2 regions of the Methylobacter sp. S3L5C genome follow, and region 2 is predicted to be linked to the other one. Evidence: riboswitches for the same ligand, from Rfam matches in the RefSeq annotation. Region 2 holds a riboswitch; the other holds the start of a gene.

Region 1 (9,647 bases), 300 kb from region 2:
GGCATTACTGGCTATTTTAATGGTGAGTGCCATTAAAATTACCGCAGATAATATTAATAACTTGTGGTATTTGGAAAACAAAACGATTGCGGCGATTATTGCAAGTAATCATGCTGTGCAATTACGCCTTGATAAAGAAAAACCGGAAACACAAGATGGCTGGGATGAAATGGCCGGGCGACGTTGGTATTGGCAAATCAAACGAAATAAAGCCGTTATTTCAGGGGTGTGGCGTTACCGTATTGAGGTTTTTTTGGAAGGTGACAAAACGGCTCTTTTTGGTTTAATCAGCGATGTCAGTAAAAATTGATGAGAATTCTAGCTTTTAAGGTAGCGAGGCACGCCCTACAAGGAATGTTCAGTAGTGATAGAGAAAAATCAGTCAGTGCAATATAGAAAAAATCAACAACAAGGCTTTACCTTGCTGGAAATATTGATAGCGCTGGCCATCTTTGCGGTGATGTCGATGATGGCTTATGCCGGTTTGGCAGCCGTACTTATGGCGCGTGCCGCTACAGAACCCAGGTCTCAACAGATGGCGCAATTGCAAACCACTTTGTATTTGCTTAATGAAGATTTAAGTCAGGCAATCAACCGGCCTATCAGGGATGAATTTGGTAGTCCAGAACCCGCTTTTAGTGGCGGTCGTGGAAACGAGATTTTAGCGTTTACCCGCAGTGTGCCGGTAGGTTCTGGTAATGGCGCAGTCAATAGCTTGCATAGAGTCAGTTACCGTTTTGAAAAGGGTGCCTTGTATCGACAGGTTTGGAGCTTGCCGGACAGAACACAGCAAACACAATACCGACGTAGAAAACTGATGACAGTCGAGCAAGTTACTATAAATTTTTACAGTGAAGAATCACAAACCTGGTTGCCGTTTAATGGCAGTGGCGGAAGTCCTGATGCGCTTGAAGTCAGTTTTAAGCTGGCCGGTTTGGGTAGTATTCAGCGTTTGTTTTTATTGCATCAATGACACTGCAAAAACTCAGGATGCCAAACACGCAGCGGGGCATTGCCCTGATTACGGTCATGCTGGTACTGGCGGTTGTTACGGTTTCGTTGGTATCAATGTCCAGTGACCGGCAGATGGATATACGCAGAACCGAAAATCAGTTGCGCTCAAGCCAAGCGTGGGAGTATGTGCATGGGCTTGAAGCTTGGGCAGGAAATCAGCTTAACATTGATTTTTCCACCAATCAATACGACGCGCTTACTGATCATTGGAGTAAACCGCTGTTTTCAACGATTCCAGAAGGGAACATTAAAGCCGATATCATTGAGTTGCAAGGCAGGATTAATATCAATAATTTACTGGTCGATGATAAACCCAGTGATGATGACGTTCAACGCTTAAAGCGCTTGTTAACCAATCTTGATATAAAGCCCGAGTTGGTTGACGCCATGCTGGATTGGATGGATCCTGACATGGAAATGCGTTATCCAAACGGTGCTGAAGACGAAATTTATACCAAGCTCGTGCCGGCCTACCGTAGTGCTAATAGCCCGTTTGCAGAGGTGAGCGAATTGTTGCGGGTACAAGGTATCACTCAAACAGATTACGAAAAATTATTGCCCTATATTTATGTGGCCGAGGGCTATCAACCCGTTAATGTTAATACGGCCAGTGCTGTGGTTTTGCGTTGCATGACCAAGGACATAAAAAAAGATGAAGCCGAATCCATCTTTAGAGCCAGTGGTAAACCTTTTAAAAAAGTGGAAGAGTTTTTAAAAGACGAAGCGATGGCTGGTATTAGTGTCAACAAAACCAGTTTGAGCGTGGTCAGTAACCATTTTTTATTATCAGGACAAATCGACATGGGGAAAAATGCATTAACGTTCCAGTCACAAATACAACGCAATGCCGATGGCAAGGTTAAAATAAGCAAGCGGATGCGCAGGAGTTTACTGGATGGCTGAGAAAATTATAGCCAGACTGATTAATCAACAAGATGCGGATGTTCAATGGCTGATTGTAAATGATGTTACGTCGTCTGCAGTACAACAGGGAACGTTGCAGGATTTGGCGGTCAGTGCCGGCAATACAGCGATTACCTTATTATTGCCGGCAGCAGAGATCTTGTTGCTGGCAGTCGATTTACCGGTTAAAAGTAACAGTCAAATTAAAAAAGCACTGCCTTTTGCGCTTGAAGATTTGCTTGCCGATGACGTAGACACTTATCATCTGGTCTGGCATCGGCCGTCCAAAGACACCGTTTATGTCGCGGCAATCAATCAGGTCAAGCTGCAAAATTGTCTGTCGAGTTTTAAGGAAGCCGGCATAAATATCAACAGCGTTTATCCGGAAACCTTGTGCCTGCCTTATCAGGCTGAGAGTTGTTCACTTGTTATTGATCGGCACAATGCCATTTTACGGAATGGGCAATGGCTGGGTGGCGGTATTGATGTTGAGGTATTACCGACGATGCTGGATAAGTTGCTAACAGAAAATCCGGAGTTGTATGGGTTACAAGTCTGGGAGGTTAATGAGCCTGCACAGTGGTTTTTAGACGTACCCATCACCAAGGATCATCATAAACTGGAGGCAGTTTTACCATTTTTACAGGCCGGTGCAGTAAAGTTGGGTGGTGAATTTAATTTGTTAACGGGTGTTTTTGGCCGTAAAAACACAATGGACTGGCACTGGCAAGAGTGGTTGCCTGCGTTAGGAGTTATTCTGCTTGCTGTACTGCTACAAATCGGCACCTTGATAACCGGTTATTGGCACCAAAATACAGAACTGGCAGCACTGGAAACAAAGACATTAGAACTGTTTAAGCAAACTTTTCCCGAGATAAAACGGATTGTTAATATCAACGTGCAGGCAGATCAGCAGGTCACTGAACTAAAAAAACACAGCGTAGGGCAGGGCAGTCAATTTATGCAGCTGTTATATCAGACCGGTGAAATGCTTGGCACAAACCCGGATTTTAAGTTACAGCAACTGGATTTTATAAACAACCTAATGCAATTGCAGCTTATCGCCACAGATATTAGTCAAATTGAACAACTTAAGCAGCAGCTTGAAAGCAAAAATGCCTTATCAGTAAAAGTTCAGTCCGCAGAAGCTGGCCCAAATGGCGTGGAGGCACACCTTGAAATTAAACAAAAATGAGTTTCTGCAGCGCCTGGAAGCCCTGTCGCCAAGAGAGCGCTTGTTGTCCGTCGGCGTTGTTGTTTTTATCGTGTTTTATGCTTTATATCAATTAGTTATTGCGCCGATAGCCGCAGAAAAAATCCTGCTTGAACAAAAAATTAATGCCCAGCAGCGGATTTATCACGCTATAAAAAAGACCAGCCTGGAAGTTACAACGTTACGTAAAAATCAACAGGACACGGGGGTTGATAGTATAGAGGGGCAATCGATAATGACCGTTATTGATACTAGCAGTAATGAGTTGGACATAAAGTCCGCCATCAAACGCATGATTCCTGAAGGCGCCGACAAAGTGACCTTGTGGCTTGAAAATATTGCCTTCGATAAACTAACCCTTTGGCTGGCGGTGCTGGAAACAAAGCATGCCATCACGGTTGATCAAATTAGCATTAATCGGGAACAAACCAACAAAGGCACAGTAACCGCCAAATTGTTGCTGAGTCACTAAGGCGGCAGCAATTCAGAGCGTTCTAGTAGAACTTATAAATCAATCAGTTGCTGAGTGTTAAAATTTAATTTTTCTTGCTGTTTTAATGAATAATGAGTGATTTTCCATTAATTTCACCATTAAAATCATACTTTCAATGAAAAAACGTTCAAACCAAACCAGATCTACGTCCAACGTCGAATAAAAAAAGCTAAGCAACGTGCTGCGGCAGCCAGGCAAGAGACCATCACTAGCCAGCAGCAGAAGAAAAAGCAACTTGTGCATGAAATGTACTCCACCATTTGCCAACACTTTCCCGAGCTGTTTGAGTGGATGCGAGCGGTGGATGATTGTCGTAAGAAAACTTCAACTTATGAGTTGGCCGCTCACCTGACTGCATGCTTGGCGATGTTCCTGTTTAAATCGGGTTCTCGTAATCAATACAACCAGTGCCGTGAGAATCTACAATTCAAGCAGAATTACCGGCGTCTATTCGGTTTTTTCATGCCCCATGGTGATTCCGTGCAGAAGGTCATGGACTTGTTAGATATTTTTCAAATTGAACAATTGAAGCACCAGATGATTCAGGTTTTGATTCAACGCAAAACCTTCCATAACAGTCGTTACCGTGGGCATTGGTTTCGAATTGCGGTTGATGCAAGTGGGATGGGTAGTTATGACCATCAACGTGATGAGCAATGCCTGCAGCGTACGTCAAAAAATGGTAAAACCACTTACTTTCATTCAGTCTTGGAAGCAAGGCTGATTACCCCGAACGGATTCAGCATATCCATCGCCACTGAGTGGCTTGAAAATCCCGAGGATGGTGAGTATGACAAACAAGATTGTGAGCGTAAGGGCTTCATCCGTCTGGCAACCACACTAAAGAAAGTTTATCCACGCCTGCCCATACTGATACTCGCGGATGGCTTATATCCCTATGAAGGTTTTTTCGCTATTTGCAAAGCCAATCAATGGCATTACTGCGTGACCTTTAAGGACGGCAACCTAACCTCCGTTTGGGAGGAAGTTATGGAATTACAGGCACTGCAAAGCAAGAATACCCGCCAGGACCTGTGCTATCTGCCCGCTGGCAAAACCGTAGAGCAGGTATTTCAGTGGGTGACGGCGGTAGATTATAAAGGGCATACGTTAAATTGGCTGGCGTGCAAAGAGACCATCAGATCGACAAAAACAGAAGTACTCGAAGAGGCGCTAAAAACTACGCGTTTTGTCCACATCACTGATTTACCCATCAATGCTAGCAATATTGCTGACACCAGTCGGACTGGACGCTTGCGCTGGAAAATCGAGAATGAAGGCTTCAATACCCTTAAAAACGGTGGCTATGGCATGGAACATCAATACGCCAGGAAAAGTTATTGTGCCCTTAAAAATTACTTCCAATTCATGCAAATGGCACACCTCATTCATCAATTGATGACGTTGAATACTCGCTTTCGAGAAGACTTCATGAAGGCTAAAAACCATCCCACCCTGAAAAGCCTTTGGGTTCAGCTTGTTTCCGCCATGCAATGCTTTGAAATTAATGAACAGGAACTACAAGGTATTAGCGGGGCTTAACTTAATGGCAGTGAAGGTGGGCCAACATAAAGTAGTGCATTTTTGCATTCATACTTATTAAGATAACCAGTAGTAAATAAGCTTCACGAATTTACAAATTAATTGTGTAACTAAACAGTGCGTAAGGCGTGCCATATCCACCTTTTTGTATGATTGGTAAAATAAATACTGTAAACAAGCATAAAAATTCGTAAAAAATTGAAACTTTGAGTTTTATAGCTTTTGTCTATGGCAACAAACCTTGGTTTTTTATGCTGATTACTTGAGAAATTAGCAAAACACCGCAAGCAATTGTGCTAATTTTTCGAGAAATTAACAAAACACTTCAAGCGATTTTTCTAATGAAATAAGGATTTATAAAAGTACTTCAAGCAATTAGGCTGATTTTTTAAGCGGTAAAAAAGAAACATCAAGTAAATAGACGGGTTGCTTTAATTATAAAAATATAATAATGCGTCTTTAACCATAGGTATATACACAAGTCTTACTGCTCCTTCTTCAAAGGGAGAAGGTTGAGATGAGGGGTATGTAACTGCTTGATTTTATTCTCCTCGGCAATTGCTCCTGCATTGTGCTGCATCCGTGCAGTCGTCATCCCAGCCCTCTCCAACAAGAGAGGGAGCTTGGCGCTTCTACAACTCATTGTTTTTATTATGAGGAGAAGTTGTGTAGATGCCTATGGTCTTTAACAAGGGGGAGGCTATATTTACAAGCCTGACCTCCATTGCGAATGAAACAAGCAGGGTACATGTTTCGTGCTTTTTGTGGACTAAAAACTTTTTATTTAGTAACCAACACTAACTCTACTTCAGCTTCGGCAGTATCAAGATCTTCCTTGATAAATTCAGGCAGGCTATATTTCGCTATAAAATAACTTTTAAGCCAGGTATTAATATCCAGTTGTTTAAAAGCCAGTGCGGCATCTATTTGCAATAAACGTTGGCGTACCAAATGTTGTGGAAGCAGAATTAATTCTATGTCAGCCATGGCCACAAATTTATCGGGATTGGCATTGCCATTGTTGATAATCTTAAAAAGTTGTTGTTTTTTTAAGCCCAAATTCTGGTTTAATTCTTCCCTAAACTCAATAAATAAAGGCAGTAAGTCACTGCCAGTGCAATCCATGTCGTGTAATTGGTACATGCGGTTTAAAAGATTACTAACGGCAAAGCGATAAAGTTCTGCTTCTCTTACAAATAGACGAGACGCCATGGTTTGGATAGCATTCCTATCATGATTGTTTAAACGCATTGAAACGATTTGTTTTTTATCGCCTTCAGTAATTCCTGGTGATGATGACATATTTCAACTGCTGGTATTAGTAAAGTTCAGAAATTACATTAAAGTCTGATTATTATTAAATATAGTTGATTATTGTGACAGCTTTATAACAAAGCATACATTTAATCAATAAGTCATCCTTTTACCATACTAATTGTGTTGACATGGACAGCTTTTTACCAAACCCAACTAGGCAACTGCAAAGCAAAGGACTTGTTTTATCACTGCCCGAGTAAGTGTATTGCAAGATTAATATATAGAGTAATGAAGTTGTCATACAAGTGTATTACATTGTCAGCAACTGTCACTGTTTTGTAATCCAAAAGATTGAACCGATATGGGATACTAGCTCCACGTTGAAAGCATCTGGAGCAGATGCCGGTTAAGCAAGGGAAGGCACTGACCATACTGACAGAAGCAGCAACAGCGCTTTATTCTTGATTCAGTATTCAGCAGTAAAGAAATAGATTTATGGTAGCGGGAGCTTAACTGCTTGGCAATAAAGCAGTGAATAATATATTGGTAACAAAGAAAGTGTAAAAGCTAAACCCGTTGCGAAGCGGGGACGGAAAGCTACAGGTCTTGAAAGATTACAAATGTTTTAAGATGGCTGGGCCGCCACATTATGCGAATTTTAATTTTAAACATAATTGGTATTAACAAATGAAAAAATTTAACAAAACTTTACTCGTTGCGGCGTTAATGATAGCTGCTGGTTCTGCTAATGCGAATATCTCTGTTCATAATGGCGATTCAGAACTGTTTATGTCGGTTTATGATTCTAGCAGCAAAAACACGTACTCTTTGAATACGGGTTTGACTATCGATGCTTTTATAGCAGCGGCTAGCAACTCTACTTATGCCTATACTCACGATCTGTCTTTAGATGCCGTATGGACATCTGGTTTTAAAGGTGCTGCAGGCTTTAATGCTGCGACTACTAGTTATGCGCTGATAGTGGGCAGCAATGTTAATCCTGATGTTTTGCTTACCTCAAGTGCAGTCGGTGGTTTGGTGCTAACTGATACTATTGACGCATTAGTTAGTAATTTTCAAATCCAAGCGGGTGAAGTTAACGCTTCCGGTTTTGATATCTCTAAAGTTGTTAATGATGGCAGTATAGCAAATACCGGACAATTTAAAGACTTTGATAATGCATTTGGCCTTCAAACTGGTGCTAAGGCTGCCGGTGCTTACGGCTCTGCGTTAGCTTTTTTTCATGCCACTAATGTTCCTAATGCAGCAGGAGACGAGCTAGAGTCACACGTAGAGCAGTTTGCCGGATCATGGACATTGGCGGGTAATACATTGTCTTTTTCTGCTCCTGCTCCAATATCCGCTGTGCCATTGCCTGCTGCAGTATGGTTTTTTGGCGCTGGTTTGATGGGTATGTTGCGTTTAAATCGTCGTAAATAAATGGTTGTATAAATCCTGTGACGGCTGCATTGTTTTAATGCAGTCGTTTCTGATGTTTTTTAATTGAGAGGCTAAAATGAAAAAAAATTTAATCCTGGGTGCTGCCATTTCGGCTGCATTATTGGCGGGAAACGCGCAAGCGATTACCGTTGATGCTAACAACTTTCCTGTTTATGATACCAGCGCAGCTGGCGATACCCGTGTGGTATATATGTCTGGCGCTTCAGCGGCCGGTACTTTTATAGAAAAAGTATTAACAGGTGCGGGTGTTGCTGCAGATCAAATTTGTGACGTTAGCCAGCCTATCTGGAAATTTAAAGACAATATTGACGGTGCGACACAAAAAGCTTATTTGTGCACGCAATCAACAACAGCGACCGGTTTAACATTGGCCACTGGCAAAGCTAACTTATTAATTTACAAGCGTGATGAAGGCGGTTCTGGTTATGGCGTTAGCCCAATCATTGCTGAAGCTAATGGCGATACTGCCGGTGCTACTATCGAGTTCTTAAAAGTTAACTCAACAAACTGTACTGGTGTAGCACCTGCTGCTGCCGGTACATTAACCAGTATTACTTGTGCTTATACAACAGGTACTGCCGGAAATAACCAATTGGTTGTTCCTGATGTCGGTGTTTCTGATGTCGATCCTGCGCAATTTCAAGGGTTAAATGCTCCTTTAAAAACTAATAATGTCACCCTGTTTGCTAATGTAACAGCTGCGGATGTTGCCAAGTTAACGGTAACACCTGGCGCTGCAGTTGTGTTTGGTGTCCCGGTAAGCATGCATTTATACAGAGCGTTACAAGGTGCTCAACTTGCCATGCATACTATTCCAGTTGCTGATCCAGTATCTGGTACAACTTGCATTGTGGGCGATGTGACAAATGCTGCTTGTATGCCCAGCTTGTCAAAACAGGAAATTGCTTCCCTGATTAAAGGTGATTGGAATAACTGGAACAAATTAATGGTCACTATTCCTGGTGTAACTGCACCTCTTGGTTTAGCAGCATGGGCATCAGCTAATCAAGCAGCTGATGCACCTGCCAACGCTACGACACATGTCTGCCGTCGTGAAAATGGCTCAGGTACACAAGCGCAATTAAATAATTTTGCCTTAAATTATCCTTGTACTACGGCTTCATCTACTACTCCTCCGGCTGTTGGAAATGATGGCCTAAACGGTAATACAGGTACTAAAACAGAATCATCTTTAGTCACGTTAATTCATGAGAACTCAACTTCTGGTCGCGTTACTGCTTGTTTGAAAGATCTGAATTTGGGTGTCGATACCGCTGGTGATGGCTTTACTAATCCATATATAACGGGTACTGCTCCTAAAACATTTCGTTGGGCTATCGGTGCACAAGCTTTAGAGAAAAAAGACGCAAATTTTGAATTCGTAAGAATCAACGGTGTTGCGCCTACGTTGGTTAACGTTGTTAAAGGTGATTATCTGGACTGGTTTGAAAATACATTCCAATACAATACTGCTCATGCAAGATTTTCTGAAGCCGGCCTGAAAACAACCATTGATGCGATTATTAAAGCGTCAACGGTACCTGCGGTAATGGGTTCGATCAATTCGGGTTCTGGCTTGTCACATGGTTTTGGTAACGGTGCTTATTTGGCCAATCCAAAAGCGAATACCCCAGTAACAACCGGTATATTCAATGCCAGCTTGCCGGTTAACCCTTATTCACACACGCCATCTTCTGCTGTTGCATTGGATAATTGTCGTGCACCAGTAACTTATAACAAATCTGTTGCAGGTTTATAAGTTTT
Region 2 (9,647 bases):
TAGCTTTGAGGTTTTAGTACTATTGATCGGTGAACGACATTCAATATTAAAAAATATTGCTTTGGAATTTACGATAGGACGAATTTTTGGTCAACGGTAGTTGATAGTTAACTCATTAAGCACGCTTATGAGCAGAGGATAAAGTGAGATTCAACGATAGGGAGTAACGCTAAAACAGAATAAATTTGGATTTTAGTTATCAGATGCAAAAAATCACATACAACTTTTATTGTAAAAGTGACTATCGCTAACCTGTCATACCGGTTTAATCAAAGCAGATATTTTAGGCTTACGATAGCTCTTAAGAGTCAATAATTTATGCTTTTTTACGTCTTCCAACAAAACCTAATGCTGCCAATGCTGAACTAAACAACCATACAGCAGCAGGCACCGGAACTGCTGATACAGCAAATGATGTTTTACCAGGGCTGGCAATGTCACCACTTAATGATAGGTAGGCACCGTCCAAGTTACCTACAGTAGACAAAGCCCATAGTGAGGCATTGTTGGCTCCCAAGGCAGCAAGACTTCCAGGGATGCCGCTTACGTATTGAGTACGTGGACCTTTCACATTGCCGGTTCCTGCATCGTTATAAGTAAGACGATCAATCAAGGTATTGGTATTATCATAAAGATTAATTTCGTCGGAGCGTCCCAGATTTTGGGTATTGTTTCCGATAACTTTTATGTTGGATGATAAATTCCATTCTGTGCGAAATGCAGTTGCCGTTAATTCAGTTAATATTACCGATTCGCCTGCGCCGATAAGGCCAAAATCCGATAAGGTGACTGAGTTGGGCGCTCTACTAGCGTCATCAAAGCTCCAACCGGCAAAATTAACAGCGGTTGATCCCAGATTAGTAAATTCGATAAATTCTCCAGCATTGGAGTTATACATCCATTCGGTAATTTTAACATTAGTAACGGATGCTTCGGCCGTATTGATTAGGCCGCTCAGCATGGCACCGGCAGCCAACAGTTTAACTATGGTTTTATTGTTCATTTTAATTTCTCAAGCAGGGTTAAAAACCACCACTATATTGTGGTGGTAAGAGTTATTTATTTAAGCACGGACGCGCTTTCTTAACGAAGTCATTAAGCCAAGCAAGCCTGTACCAAACAACCAGGCAGCTGCAGGAACAGGGACAGCAGATATTTGTTGCGCCTGAAAGTTAAGGGCCGTATCGGCAACAGCAAATACATAAAATTGGTTGGCACCGGCGAGGCCAGGGACAAAATCATTGTCGTTGGCAACATATAATGTGTGGAACAATGCGCCGTTGTCATAAATATCCTGACCAAAAGCCAATGCTTCAATCTTGGATGGAACATTGGCACTGTTGATGCCATTGGCATTAAGTTTAGCGGCTACGTCAAGAAACAAGGTTTTTGGAATTGCTGCAGCGCCTAATGCCGAAGAGCCAGTCATACCGCTAACTTCAGTTGCACCTGTGAGGTCAATTTTATACAGCTGTTTGACGACAGCGTTACTGCCATCTCCCAAGCCTTTGCCATCACGCTCATCGATCAAAAACTCATGGTTGTTGATGGCGATAATTTCACTGGCACCTGAACCGTTTGTTAGTTTATAGGCGTATTCATGAGTCGCTTCGCTTGCGATGTCAATAGTCACAATACGAATGCTTTTACCGCCACCCTCCTGTCCCAACGCCGCTTGCATGATACCTACCAGCATGGTGCCGTCCGGAGTAATGGCTAAACCTTCCATGCCCTTGTTGGTAACTCGGCCGCTGGTTGTGTTATTAGCTATCTCGGTAGCGCCAATCGGATTCAGATTTGCAACGGCCAAATTGGCAGGCAGCGCAAAAGATTTAATGCGCTCACCGGTTGCACGGTCAAACTGGTTGACATAAGGACCGTATTCATCGGAAATAAATACGCTCTTGCCGTCATTGGAAACACGTACGCCTTCAGGATCGAAGCGGGCATTGCTGGGGTTTGCTGAAGTGGAATCAGTTACGCCCAGTGCATTGGCAGAACCATAATTATCAGAACGACCGGTGAAATAATTGGTGTTGTTGGTTGTATTCAGTATTGGTGCGCCGGAACCTAAGGGAGCGCCATTTATTTGGTTACCCAAGCCTGCACCAGTGCCATAATTTAGCGTTGTGGCGCTAGACAACAAAGTGGTTGCTGTTAATGTTGGCGTAAGGTTATAAGCCAAACCAGTACCTGATGTATTGGCAGTTAAATCCAGAGTTATGGTATGGAAACGTGCAATATAAGAAGATGTGTCGTCTATTTGGCTGTTGTACGCCGTTGCATTAGGTCCGCGATCTGGCGTCGCAATAAAAGTATTTCCGCCTGCGTAAGCAAGTCCGGAACCGATACCACCCAGGAAATTACCTGCTATACCGTTTTCAAGCAAGCCTGTTAAGCCTGACAAATCGGTATTAACGCCGGCAGAACTGCCACTCAAGCTGCCAATAGCGATTAATTGGCCTGACGTTATTGCTGCATGCGCTGAAGTAGCGGCACAAAGTGAGGCTATGATAGCCGAAAGTAACAGTTTTTTATGCATCGTAAATCCTAAAAGGTTTGTAAGCGTGGGATACTCAATTAGGTGGTAACCCGGCTATCTCGTCTTTTAGACCCGCAGTTTTCTGTCCCCGCTTCACAACGGGTTTAGCTTTGACACAAACTTTATTTTGACAGACAGTTATGTCATTTTAATGACATGAAATTACAAATTTACGGCATCAATTAAGAGAGCATAGATGCTTGATAAAAAGACAAAAATTAACACTGCTTACGACTAAGCACGATAAATTATCCAGGCTTGGTAAAGTATTGAGCTCTAAAAAACCCCAAGATTTTGTATCAAAAAAATTACAATTTTGTTTAGATTTGGTCTTAATGTAATACATGTGTATCTCATGTGTATTTCATACTTATGTTATTGAATAAATGGCTTTATTTAATAATATAGTTTTTATATGTCTTTAATGCTGCTGTCATTTTTCTTCGGTATAAACTATTTTCCGGTTAATAGTTACCGGACATACTCAATAATTTTATTAGCCAGGAAAAGACCATGTTTAAAATGAGAAAATCTGTTGCAGCTGTTGCTGCAATATTGGCTGGTATGCCTTTGATGGCATCCGCTGTTACAGGCCCCAGCACGACTACAGCGCCTTATCTGCTTCCATTGGCTACTGCTCCAGGTTGGGCAGTAACTTCAATCCTGACTACTGGAAACGTAGTGGGTGGTTATACTATGGGCGGTCTTCCTGACGGTTTAGGTGCTTTTGATAACAATGATGGTACTTTTACCGTATTGATGAATCATGAGTGGAATAATACTGTCGGTTCTGCGCACACGCACAATCCTGATGCGACTAAAGGCGGTGCTTATGTGTCTAAATGGGTCATTGATAAAGCTACTTTAGCCGTACAAAGCGGTGGGGATTTGATCACTAAAGTTTATGGTTGGGATAACGGATTTCAACAATCACAGGCAGTTTCTAATCTGACTACTACGTTTAGTCGTTTCTGCTCTGCCGACCTGCCTGCTGCGAGCGCTTTGTTTAATAGACATCTTTCCTAAATACAGCCATAGCGTAAGTTAACAAGAGCAGCCACTAAATTCCATGTCAAGGAGTAATGCTTGTGTTTGCCCCGATAAACATCTTTGGCAATCCTGAAAATTTTGCATCGGCGATTAACATGCTCAATAAAAATACGCTGTTTTGATAGTGCCTTATTATCGGCTTTGTCTTCTGCCGAAAGCGGTTGGCCTTTTTTCTTTTTAACCGGTAGAGTCGAGTTCTGATGGTGTTTCTTTATCCCTTGGTATCCGGAATCCGCCAACAACAGGGCATCAGGATGTAACAATAGACGGCTATCTTTGAAGATCGAAAAATCATGCTGTTGACCTTTACCTATCACTACGGAGAGTATAGTCATCGTCAATAGGCAGATCACGAGTTGGACTTTGATCGTGTGGCGTTTTTTTTCCTGAAAAGTACGCTTTCTGGTTTTTAACAGGGCGCTCGATAGGCTGCTCCGAAACATCAATGACCACGGTAGCTGCGGGATCTTCCAACAGTGCTTTGCGGTTGGGCAGTTTTTCGATTTTGATCAATAGTCTTACAGTGCGAGTATAGATTTTATGGCAATACGATTCGCTGATGTCGAAGACCGCAGCCAGATTTATCAACGTCGGATAGTGACGAAGATAATAGAGTGTCAGTAACAAGCGGTCTTCCAAAGCCATCTTGGAGTCTTTTCGTCCCCGTCTAGTCAGTGGATTAAGGACTTTTTGTTCGTCCAGGTAAGTCACCAGCTTACCGTGAAGATGCAGAAAATCTTCTGGTGACAGGCCGACAGTCCTTAAAAATTCTTCAGGCTTGTGTCTTGGCAATTGGGCATAAGGAGTCATGGCTATCCGTGTTTTCAGAGGTAGATCGCTATTTTAACCCTATCAAAGCCAAATTCTATGTCAATTATTTAGGAAAGATGTCTAATGTAGCAACAGGTATGGGTACTCAAGCAAAATTGTTCATGACTGGTGAGGAAGGCGGCAGCACGGGTTGGGCACAAGCAACAGTAGTTACCGGTTTAGACGCTGGCAGCAGTTACACATTGGGTAAATTTAATTTGGCAACCAACGGTTCTGGTGGAACGGCTGTTGGCGGTTGGGAAAATATTTTAATTAATCCTTTCTCACAGGATAAAACCATTGCCATCGGTACCAACGATGGCGGTACTGGTGTCATGAATAATACGGTTGGTGTGTATGTAGGTACGAAAACTAATACCGGTTCTGAAGTTGATAAAGCCGGTTTGAATAACGGTAATCTGAAGTTTGTTAATGTTACCGGTAATGCTCTTGAAATCGCTAATGGCACTACACGTGCCACCAATATCGTTGATGGTGCGGCGTTTACTTTAAGCGATACGGCGACTACATTTTCTCGCCCTGAAGATGGTACCTGGAGTGCTGATGGTAGCAAGTTCTGGTTTGTGACTACTGACCAACTCGATAAAACTGAAATTACAGGTCAAACCCAAGTGGGTGCTTCACGTTTATGGGAATTGGATTTTGCGGATATTACCAATCCAGAATTGGGCGGTACTATTAAAAAGTTGCTGGATGGTACTGAAGGCCAAATCATGATGGACAACATGACTGTGTCTGCTGATGGCAAGTCATTGATATTGCAGGAAGATACCGGTAATGCTCCACATAATGCCAAAGTATGGTCTTATGATCTGGCTACAGATTCATTAACCGCTATCTTAAAGCATGATGCTTCTTTATTTGGTGATGTGGTTGGAGGTACTGTGGTTGCAGGTTCTGTTACTGCTGATGAAGAATCTTCAGGTGTTATTGACGTATCTGCTATTTTGGGTTACGACGCATTTTTGATGGTTACTCAAAATCACAAGTCTTCTACCAATCCGTTGTTGGTTGAAGGTGGTCAGTTACAACTGGTTACTGCGCCAGCAGCAGTTCCGGTTCCAGCAGCAGCTTGGTTGTTCGGTTCTGCAATTATGGGCTTTTTGGGTTTTACACGTCGTAATAAAAAAAGCTAAATTGTCTCAGGTTTAAGCCCGGCAACTGGGTGCCTTAACAAAAGCGGCGACAAGGCAATCTTGTCGCCGCTTTTTCTATTTTTAGCTAAGAAATCTTTACTTAATTATTAATGATTCTCGGGATAAATTGAATGTGTTTATTCCTTTCGCAGTCCGCTTGTCGAATCATGAGCGAAATAAACACATTCAGGTGCACATACTTTTCGGGGTCACAACTCGATCATAAATTCCGTAAAGGTGACCGCGCGAATTACATCACTGACTTTGGAAATATTCTATGAGCACTCTCAAGCTGCAAGGTATGCAACCGCTATTTTATTCACCACTGACTGTTTTTGAGATAGAAAGCGCCCAAGCGCTTAACTCTCAACTACTATCAGAAATCGGAACTTTACATGAAGGTTCATCGGGGATGGCGCGCAGTAACTGGCGAGGCTGGCACTCCGATGATGATTTTTTTATGCGTAGCGAACCGGGTTTTCAGGCTTTGCGTAAGCATATTGTGGAAGCGATTCAACTGGCTACCAAAAATGTCTCACCCGGTTTTGACTTTCCGCTCTATAGCCTTCAGGCCGAGGGCTGGGTTAATGTACTGGGTCTCGGCGGCCTTAATACGCCGCATGATCATCCTAACTGGACTTGGTCCGGCTCCTACTATGTCAGTGTGCCCGAAGGCGATAAAGACCTGAGCGGTAGTATCGAATTTTTTGATACTCGCACCAATGTTCGTACCTTGGCAGTGGATGGTGCAGCCTGCTTTGCCAGTAAATTTATTATGAAGCCGAAAGCCGGTATGTTGTTGATATTTCCGTCTTATTTGCGGCATTGGGTTTATCCCAACGAAAGTGAAGAAGATCGCATATCGATTGCTTTTAATGCCCGCTTTGCGAAAACGGTTCGCTCTTAATATTTTGGCGATCAATTATCTGCCTGATTGCCCATTCTTTTTATAAAAAAGGACAATCAGGATTTTTAACCGAAAATCAATCGACTGATTGATACATCAAACCTGCCTATTTGTCGGTGATAACGTCGACATCCATACGGCTACGTTTTACACAGACCGCATAGTTTTCATCCATATTTTCTGTTCCTTGGGTTTTTTGTAGGCAATCTGTTGAAACTTTTAGATATTCAGTGGGATCTGCATGCGTAATCGGCCATCCCTCATGCTTCATACAGTCGACAAAGGTATTTGCATCGTGGCCGATTGGCATCTCGATAACAATTTGTGTTCCTCCCGTAGGAACGTTAATCTTCGTTTTTTGCGTGGTTGATTGGTTGCATGTTAATGCATCTGAAAAATAACCGATATTATTATTCGGGGCATTTTCAGAGACTGATTGGTTGTTGGTACACCCTGAAAGTAATATTGCTGACAAAAGCAACGCGGGTAAGTTAATCATGAATCACCTTTATCTACTGGCCAAGATTGTTGTTGAAAGGGGCATTTAATATCAGGCTTGAGTATATTTTATAGTGCCTGTTTTTCCTATAGATATTAGCTCAAATAGCCTGATGAGATTCTATTAACACAGTCGATAATCAAAGTGTTGGACTTTGAGGTTGCCGAGAATAGATGCTGTTGTAGGTTTTCTATTGTCGGACAGCCTCCTTGTTAGGCAGTCATAGACAAAATACTGTTTAAAACAGTATAAACGGTATATACTGTTTTTTTTATTGAACAGTAAGAGGAATTTATAATGAGTGCAACAAAGCAGAAAGCAAAAAAAACAATAGCAGAATCCGTTGAAATTGAGCTGCCAATAGAGAACATAACGAATAAAAAAGCCTCTAAAAAGCCGACAGTTGAAAAATCAAATGTGACTGTTGAGGTAATTGAAGTCGAAGTTGATGAAAAAGGAGATATTAAAAAGAAAAAAAATCCTAAAGTAAAAGTGATCAGGGATAGTTTTTCATTTCCGGAAGAGGATTATCTAAAAATTTCAGAGCTTAAGAAAACCTGCCTGGCAGCAGGAATTAATGTCAAGAAGGGCGAGATTCTTCGTGCCGGACTACATTTACTGACCCAATTAACCTTGGATGATCTTAAAAGTGTTATTGAGCAAGTCGAAAAAGTGCAAACCGGTCGACCAGCCTCATCAAAAATTTATCGATAAAAACATTGCTGTAAACTCATACTTTCTTCAAGCCCGAGTATTTCAATAATGTGATGCTTGGGCTATTGACGGGTAAATTGTCTTCGTAAACAAACTGTCACCGTTGATGTCTTTTAATACGACTATCGACTGTAGTTTTGATAAAGTTACGACGAGATTTTTTACAGTCATTTAATAAAAATACAAGCTCTGAATCAGTGACTCAGATTTTTTATTAAACTCGATGTTCAAGTTTTTTTAGCTTGACTGAGACGAACCCAGATAAATCAAAGTCTTTTCCTTAATAGACTCAAGTGCCACATGATCTTAATCATGACTGTAAGGCTCGATTCAACGGGCTTCTCTAAAATCAAGAATTAAAAACTTGAACATCGAGTTAAAGCAATATTACTTTGTTGGTTGGCAAAAAATCTCCTATTACTATCAATTAGGATGTCGAAGATATTGGCTATAATCAAGCCGGATTCGTATAGTAGCGTTAGATACTCAATAACATGGGCTGATAGAAGTTAAAAAAAATGCGCCATCTAGGCGCATTTTTTTGAAAGAATTTTCAGGTGAGTGCAGATTTAAAAAGTAACGGTAAAATCGTTGGAGAATAAAAACTGCGCAGTCTTGCCGTCGGCGAAAGTACCAGGAGTGCCATTGGCTCCATCTACCCAATCGTAGCGGATATTGGGACGTAAATTTAGCCATTTGGTGGGTTTCCAATTTAAGCCCGCAGTGACTTCGTAATAACTGGCAGCATTACAGGCAGCAACGCTACCTGGGGCGGCATAACTGTAACCTGAGCTGTTGGTAGCTGCGCCTACACGTCCTGGAGAGCAGACCCGAAGTCCGTTCTGATCACGGAACCATTCAGCCCGTACACCTACGGATAAGTTGTCTTTGAGGTCATAGTATAAATGCGAGTTGATACCATACCATTGTGCATCTACGTCATTCGGTGTCGCAGTAGCAAAGTTGTAAACATTATTGGCAAAACCGTGATCATGTTGCAAGATCAAGTGGGTTTTATCAGTAATGTTATGTTTTAAAACGATGCTGTATAGTGCAAAGGCGCTGCTATTTTGCTCTGAAGTTGCGCTATAGGTACCACTGATATTAGCAGAGGTTCCCTTGTCGTCGCTGGTCCAGGTTGTGCCAAATAGTCCGCCCCAGTTACCCAGTTGTTTATTCCAACCGCCATCAAAGCCACCGGTAGCGCTACCGGTGATTGCACCGCCCATAACCCCCCAATTTTTGTCAACGGCATAGTTACCCATAAAACCGGTATGTGTAAACGGTTCGCCATATTGCATGGTATAGGCATGCGAGTAGAAAAAGTTATCAGCAGCCGGTACGGTTTCATAACCGATGGGCGTGTAAAAATGACCCGCCTTAACATTTAGGCCGTTACCGATAGGCACATAAGCTTCGCCATAAGCTTGAGGCAGTGCCATGCCGTAGAAGCGATTGCCCGCTGTACCATTAAGATTAAGATCCCAATTGCTCCGGCTTTTTGCTTCGCCTGAATTGATATCAAATGCCGGAACACCATAAGCCTGGGTAAAAACTGCGTCTGTACCGTACATAAAATCGAAACGTCCACCAAAAGACCACTTATCGCCTTCGGTCGCTACAGCACGTTGCACAAACAGATTTAACTGATTCATCTGAAATTCGCTAGAGCGATCTCCAAAAGTAACCGGGCCATTAAAGCCATTAGATGGATCATTTGCATTGTAGGTAATACCTGCATTGCTCGAACCGCCTACAGTGATATCATTATTTTTTAAAAATTTGCTCTCATTGATATCATATTTTGTCAGTGCGGCAATCATGCCTTTTGTTTCTACTATATTATATTGCTCAGCTTTTGCATTAACGTCGGCATCTGACATCTCTGCAGTCGCTTCTTGTATGGCGTAGGCGTTAGTGGCGCCCATCGTTATTGATAAAAGACCACCTGCAGCTACGATAATCATC

What was found. A riboswitch is a leader RNA that binds a small molecule or an ion and turns the genes downstream of it on or off. The one in region 2 is predicted to bind cyclic di-GMP.
Region 1: linked by a shared signal. The riboswitch ahead of KKZ03_RS10105 (VPLPA-CTERM sorting domain-containing protein) and the one ahead of KKZ03_RS08865 (esterase-like activity of phytase family protein) in region 2 are both predicted to bind cyclic di-GMP.

Annotation. Positions count from the first base shown of each region.
Region 1 covers NZ_CP076024.1:2,246,590-2,256,236, forward strand. Annotated here, with positions in the region: gene gspI (type II secretion system minor pseudopilin GspI) at 1-310, shown strand, start outside; gene gspJ (type II secretion system minor pseudopilin GspJ) at 365-973, shown strand; gene gspK (type II secretion system minor pseudopilin GspK) at 991-1,917, shown strand; gene gspL (type II secretion system protein GspL) at 1,910-3,112, shown strand; gene gspM (type II secretion system protein GspM) at 3,093-3,602, shown strand; gene KKZ03_RS10095 (hypothetical protein) at 3,870-5,165, shown strand; gene KKZ03_RS10100 (hypothetical protein) at 5,946-6,467, opposite strand; cyclic di-GMP riboswitch class I at 6,979-7,069, shown strand; gene KKZ03_RS10105 (VPLPA-CTERM sorting domain-containing protein) at 7,110-7,862, shown strand; gene KKZ03_RS10110 (hypothetical protein) at 7,939-9,642, shown strand.
Region 2 covers NZ_CP076024.1:1,949,630-1,959,276, forward strand. Annotated here, with positions in the region: gene KKZ03_RS08860 (lamin tail domain-containing protein) at 317-1,003, opposite strand; gene KKZ03_RS08865 (esterase-like activity of phytase family protein) at 1,064-2,542, opposite strand; cyclic di-GMP riboswitch class I at 2,584-2,661, opposite strand; gene KKZ03_RS08870 (hypothetical protein) at 3,056-3,568, shown strand; gene KKZ03_RS08875 (transposase family protein) at 3,565-3,945, opposite strand; gene KKZ03_RS08880 (transposase family protein) at 3,899-4,402, opposite strand; gene KKZ03_RS08885 (hypothetical protein) at 4,480-5,559, shown strand; gene KKZ03_RS08890 (2OG-Fe(II) oxygenase family protein) at 5,837-6,466, shown strand; gene KKZ03_RS08895 (hypothetical protein) at 6,573-6,965, opposite strand; gene KKZ03_RS08900 (hypothetical protein) at 7,263-7,679, shown strand; gene KKZ03_RS08905 (porin) at 8,249-9,647, opposite strand, start outside.